2 regions of the Sporomusa aerivorans genome follow, and region 2 is predicted to be linked to the other one. Evidence: riboswitches for the same ligand, from Rfam matches in the RefSeq annotation. Region 2 holds a riboswitch; the other holds the start of a gene.
What was found. A riboswitch is a leader RNA that binds a small molecule or an ion and turns the genes downstream of it on or off. The one in region 2 is predicted to bind S-adenosylmethionine.

Region 1 (3,268 bases), 950 kb from region 2:
CTGCCAAACGGTACCAGTACACGCCAGCCAATGTCTATTGCCGGCAACTGCTCCGGGATTAGATAGGAAAATGGTTTATCGATACTGCGGGCAGGAATATTTACAATTACTTGAGCGATATTTGACATTTTTTCACCTAAATATTTCATTATAAAGAGAAGGGGACTTGATAAGTCCCCTTTTATCTAAGAGTTTATATTCGCTTCTAAGTGGTAAATACCTGCTACTGGTTTTTCGGATAATAAGCGGCTAGTTCCCAATCTAGACCTGTGTCCATGGGCAATCGTTTGAAATAACGTTTTATTCGCTTTCTTAGCGGTGAAAAATGGAGCTTCATTACATCTGCTCCTTTAACCCTGGATGGAGTAGCCGAGTGATTGCAAGGTTTCTTCGATATATCCGCTGGAAGTTACCGATTCGTCATGGCTAACGGCAACCTGCTTGGCAGCCAGATCCACTTTAACAGAGGAAACACCATGCAAATGTGAAAGCGTATGTTCAATACGATCGCGGCAATGGTCGCCTTTAAGGCCTCCCACCCGGTAAACGGATTGTTTGGTTTTTGTTTGTGTAGCCAATGGAATACCTCCTTTGTACTGAATAGAGTGTCCAGCAATGTTAGTATTACCATTAGCCATTAATTCATTAATAAATATCTATAGATTGGCTTCTTTGCGTAACAGGTCGGCTTTATCGGTACGCTCCCAGGGCAGGTCGATATCAGTGCGGCCAAAGTGACCATAGGCGGCGGTTTGACGGTAAATAGGGCGTCTGAGGTCAAGGGATTTAATAATGCCTGCTGGCCGGAGATCAAAATGTTTGTTAATAAGCTCAACAATCTGCGTTTCACTGATTTTAGCCGTGCCGAACGTCTCAACCATGACCGAAACAGGACGGGCGATACCGATCGCGTAGGCCAACTGTATTTCGCACTTGTCGGCGAGGCCGGCCGCCACCACATTTTTAGCAACATAGCGGGCGGCGTAAGCGGCAGAACGGTCAACTTTTGTGGGATCTTTACCCGAGAAGGCGCCACCGCCATGACGGGCCATGCCGCCATACGTATCAACGATAATTTTGCGCCCGGTTAAGCCGGCATCACCCTGTGGACCGCCAACTACAAAGCGGCCGGTTGGATTAATATAATATTTTGTTTTTGCATCAAGCAGTTCACCAGGTACAATAGGACTAATAACTTTAGCGATCAGATCTTTTTCGATTGTATCGCGGTCAACATCCGGGCTGTGCTGCGTTGATATTACAATGGTATCGATACGTAGCGGTTTGCCATCTTCATATTCTACGGTTACCTGTGTTTTTCCGTCCGGACGGAGATAAGTCAGGTCGCCGTTTTTACGCACCTCAGACAGCCTGCGAGACAGTTTATGCGCTAAAGCAATTGGCAGCGGCATATATTCAGGTGTTTCATTGGTGGCATAGCCAAACATCATTCCCTGATCACCGGCGCCGATGGCTTCAATTGTGTCCATATCTCCCTGTTTGGCTTCCAGTGCCTTATCAACACCCATGGCAATATCGGCCGATTGTTCGTCAATTGAGGTTAAGACACCGCAGGTTTCGCTGTCAAAGCCGTATTTCGCCCGGGTGTAGCCAATACTTTTGATAGTTTCCCGGACAATTTTAGGGATATCTACATAGCAGTTGGTGGTGATTTCACCTACAACATGCACAATACCTGTTGTAACCAGCGTTTCGCAGGCCACCCTTGCTTCAGGGTCCTGAGCCAGAATAGCGTCAAGAACGCTGTCGGAAATCTGGTCGGCAATTTTGTCAGGATGACCTTCCGTTACCGATTCGGATGTAAAGAGTACACGCTTTTTTTCCATAATGTCCCTCCTAATTTAGCTACTGAAAAAGAAAAGCCTCCGCAAAGGGAGGCGTGATTTTGTTTTCACTCCCATCTTGCGGTTATCCGCCGGAATTGGCACCGTTTTAGACATTGCTAAATGGTTGCCGCGGTTTCATCGGGCCAGTCCCTCCACCAACTCTTGATGAGTATAGCATATGCAATTTTCATAACAAAAAAATTTTAATACAAATAGAGAAAAAAATCAAGTAGATTTTGTCAGCATTGCACAAATTTTGTCTATAACAATAGTGGCAATCTGTTGTTTGCTTAACTGGGGCAGTTCCTCCACATGGCCGCTTTTGTCAATTAGTTTTACTATATTCGTGTCAACATTAAACCCGGCCCCCGGTAAAGTTACATCATTGGCAATAATTAGATCAAGATTCTTTTTAATTAATTTATCACGGGCATGTAGCAAAAGCTCCTGGGTTTCCGCAGCAAAACCGACTAAGATCTGCTGCTTCTTCTTCTGGCCCAGCTCAAGCAGAATATCCGGATTCTTAATCAGACTTACTGTTAATGTTTCGCCGTCTTTTTTTATTTTATGATCAGCCGCTAATTCCGGCCGGTAGTCGGCGACGGCGGCGGCTTTAATAACAGCGTCTACCGTATCGAATTCAGCTAAAACGGCATCTCGCATCTGCAATGCCGTTTCCACTCGTCTGACACTTACTCCCGGCGGAGTTGGCAAGCCGGACGGACCTGATACCAAGATTACTTCGGCGCCTCGTTCGGCTGCTGCCTGGGCGATAGCATAGCCCATCTTGCCACTGGAGCGGTTGCCAATATATCGTACCGGATCTATAGGCTCACGAGTACCCGCTGCTGTAACCAATATCCGTTTACCGGACAGTTGCTTGCTCATTTGTAACAAAGCAACTACTTTTTCAACAATAAAGGCCGGTTCAGGCAACCGGCCTGGTCCTTCCACCCCGCAGGCGAGCAGACCGGCGGCCGGTTCCAGGATGTGATAGCCTATTTCCGCTAACCTGGCCAGATTTTGTCTGGTAACGGGATTTAAGTACATGTTGGTATTCATAGCCGGAGCAAGTAGTACCGGGGCTGTTGTGGCCATAACCGTTGTACTGAGCATATCATCGGCAATGCCGTTTGCGATCTTACCAATGATATTGGCTGTTGCCGGGGCAATTAAAAACAGGTCGGCACTGCTGGCCAATGCAATATGTTGTACATTCCAGGTTTTGGGTTCTTCCCACATATCGGTTACCACCGGGTTACCGCTCATCTCGCGAAAAGTCAGCGGGGTTACAAACTGGGTGGCCGATTTTGTCATAATGACATGGACAGTATAACCTGCCTTTTTTAGGCGACTGACGACTTCTACAGCTTTGTAAGCGGCAATGCCGCCGGTAACACCCATAACAATAGTTTGACCTG
Region 2 (3,268 bases):
CCGGTTTCAGCATACGACTAGCATACTGGAACAGATCCTGCAGGAGGGCATCGATCAGGGGGTTCTCCGTATTTGTGACGTGCATAAAGCGGCTCACGGTTTGTTTAGTGTGATTGTTATGATGGTTTTTCAAGGGTTTATCGGTGAGAAGGGTGAATCTATAGAGACATCGGCGAACGGTATTGCCGATATCTTTCTCTATGGTGTTGTTGCCCGGCAGGATTAATGAAGAAAATACGGCTTACGCCGAGCCTTCACCAAACGTAAGCCGATCTTGCCCTCAACCGGGAGGAAAGATATACTTTTTAACCGGATGGAAGGAAAACGGCTTGAACCTTATTAAGGTTCAAGCCGTTTTTAATATTAGAATGCAGGTACTACTGCGCCCAGGTATTTTTCTGTAATGAACTTCTTCACTTCCGGTGAAGTAAGAGCCTTCGTCAGCTTTTGAATTTCCGGGCGATTTTCGTCACCTTTTCTAACTGTCAGGATATTAACGTACGGGGAGTCATTCTGTTCGATAAACAGAGCGTCTTTGGTGGGTACGAGCTTGGCTTCCAGGGCATAATTGGTGTTGATCACAGCCAGGGCAACATCATCGAGCGCGCGTGGTAATTGGGGAGCTTCAAGTTCACTGATTTTCACATTTTTGGGATTATCGGCGATATCTTTTACGGTAGCGTTAATGCCAACGCCTTCTTTAAGTTTAATAATGCCTGCCTTGGCTAAGAGCGCCAAAGCGCGGCCGCCATTTGTCGGGTCATTGGGGATGGCGATTTGAGCGCCGTTTTGCACATCGTTAAGATTCTTGATTTTTTTGGAGTAAATACCCATAGGCTCAATATGTACGGCGGCAGTGTAGGTCAGGTCAAGTTTGCGCTCGGCGCTGAACTTTGTCAGGTAAGGAATGTGCTGAAAGAAGTTGGCGTCAAGTTCTTTTTCGGCAACGGCAATATTAGGACGGACATAGTCGCTCATTTCAACAATAACAAGATTGACGCCTTCTTTTTCCAGAATGGGTTTAACAGCATTGAGGATTTCGGCATGAGGAACGGCGGTTGCTCCTACTTTTACCGTCTTTTTTTCCTGACCGGCGGGAGCCGGAGTTTCTTTACTGCCGCAACCGGCAATCACTGTGGCCAGAGCCAGTAATGCAGTCAGTAATAATACGGTGATTTTTTTCATAATAATATTCCTCCTGGTAAATAAATAGGTAAATGAATTGTGTGCAGCAGATGGAGAAGTTGTCAGAATATCCTCCTTTCAGGGAAAAAATAAAAGCCTCTTCGGCAGAGCGAAGAGGCTAATTTGCCCGGTTCTTCATCTGCCAGGATAGTAATCCTGTTGGAATTGGCACCGTTCGCATATGCGATGGTTGCCGCGGCGTCATCGGGCCATTCCCTCAGCCAACTCTTGATGAACAGTATTTAATTTACAAAAATTATATTATCATGGTGTTATGTACGCTGTCAATAGAATTTTTATAAGTAAATCCCGGTAGTAAAAACAAAAAAATGGGTATAGTATGTAAATGTTTTAATTAAATAAAGTTAAAAAGAGATAAAGAAGGAAAATCTGGTAAAGCAGCGAATAAATATACAGTAAGCAAGAAATACAGGGAGGCGTAGTACCATGCCGGTAAATCCCAAGTTAAAAGACAAACTTTCCGATCAGCTGTTTCAGGCTATTTTGGAGTTGCAAAATGAAGAAGAATGCTATCAGTTTTTTGAGGATGTCTGCACCATTGGCGAACTAAAAGCAATGGCTCAGCGGCTGGAAGTGGCGCGCCTGCTAAAGGCAGGCGTCATTTATGATGATATTGTGGCGGCAACCGGCGCCAGTACGGCAACCATCAGCAGAGTAAAGCGCTGCCTCTATTATGGAGCAGACGGCTATAAGACAGTACTGGCCCGGCTGGACGCAGACGAGGAAGACAAGAAGGGAGTAGAATAATGAAAAAGAACTATGTGCCGCAAATTCCTTATGGCACACGAGATTTATTGCCCCGGGAAGCCAAACAGAAGCGTCTCGTGGAAGGGGCGCTTGCTGAACTCTTTTCCCAATGGGGTTATGAAGAGGTAGTTACACCGACTTTTGAATATATGGAAACTCTGACATTAGGGACAGGGAGTAGTATTCAAGAGAATGTCTTTAAATTTTTTGATAAGAATAACCGCATTCTTGCCCTTAGACCGGACTTAACAACTCCCATTGCCCGGGTGGCGGTTACCAGGCTCAAGGAAACGCCGCTGCCGCTTAGATTGTTTTATCTTACCAATGTATTTAGGCATGAGCAGGCGCAGGCCGGCAGACAGTGTGAATTTTACCAGGCCGGAGTTGAATTTTTAGGAGCGCCTGGACCAGTTGCGGATGCTGAAGTGGTGGCGCTGGCTGTGGAGGCCATGCTGGAAGCAGGACTGACTAATTTTCAGATTAGCTTAGGGCAGGTTGATTTTGTCAACGGGATTATGGCTGAAAGCGGATTAAGCCCGGAGTATCAGCAGCAGATCAAATATTCCATGGTTTCCCGGGATTTGGTTGGCCTTGGCGAACTTCTGTCGCAAAGCGGCCTTAGTCCGGCTGCGCAGGAGCTGCTAAAACAAATTCCCCTCTTACATGGCCGGGAAGATATGCTCAATAAGGCGTACCAACTGGTGAGCAATGACCTTAGCCGGACGGCACTTGACAATCTGGCCGACATCCGGCGGCTGCTGGCCTGCTACGGCGTTGACAGCTACGTTAATTTTGATCTTGGCATTATTCGCGATTTTGATTATTACACCGGCATGGTATTTGAGGGCTATACGCCCGGTTTGGGCTTCCCGCTGTGCGGCGGCGGACGCTATGATAATATGCTTGCTTCCCTGGGGGATCCCAACCCGGCAACCGGGTTCGCGCTGGGCATTGAGCGGGTGCTGTTGGCGCTGGAGCGGCAGGGGATCGGCGTCAGTGTGCGCGGCCGGGATCTATATATTGCCTGGGCCGAAGGAAAACTTTCTGAGGCAATTGAAGCTGCCGGCAAGTACCGGAAGGCAGGACGGCGGGCGGAATTGGCAATAGCCGCGGCAGCGAAACAGGCCGCTGAGACAACTGCCCGTGAGCAAGGTTATGAAGAGCTGATTTATATTGAGTAAACGGGTTAAACAGGTGATTTCCGCGCTTACGGCCCGGATAACCGAAGCAGACAGACAATTTATCGGACAGCATTTGCTTCCCGGCGAAGCAGCACTTTTCTGGCAAATGAACCTGCCGGACCAAAGACATGCTC

Region 1: it holds a riboswitch for S-adenosylmethionine, as region 2 does, so the genes downstream of both, metK (methionine adenosyltransferase) here and SATMO3_RS12160 (MetQ/NlpA family ABC transporter substrate-binding protein) in region 2, are expected to answer to the same signal.

Annotation. Positions count from the first base shown of each region.
Region 1 is NZ_CP156926.1:3,543,325-3,546,592, reverse strand. Features, by position in the region: gene priA (primosomal protein N') at 1-128, opposite strand, end outside; gene SATMO3_RS16955 (heavy-metal-associated domain-containing protein) at 351-578, opposite strand; gene metK (methionine adenosyltransferase) at 657-1,847, opposite strand; SAM riboswitch class I at 1,916-2,019, opposite strand; gene coaBC (bifunctional phosphopantothenoylcysteine decarboxylase/phosphopantothenate--cysteine ligase CoaBC) at 2,073-3,268, opposite strand, start outside.
Region 2 is NZ_CP156926.1:2,596,632-2,599,899, forward strand. Features, by position in the region: gene SATMO3_RS12155 (TetR/AcrR family transcriptional regulator) at 1-226, shown strand, start outside; gene SATMO3_RS12160 (MetQ/NlpA family ABC transporter substrate-binding protein) at 364-1,185, opposite strand; SAM riboswitch class I at 1,318-1,423, opposite strand; gene SATMO3_RS12165 (YerC/YecD family TrpR-related protein) at 1,633-1,953, shown strand; gene hisZ (ATP phosphoribosyltransferase regulatory subunit) at 1,953-3,134, shown strand; gene SATMO3_RS12175 (HDIG domain-containing metalloprotein) at 3,127-3,268, shown strand, end outside.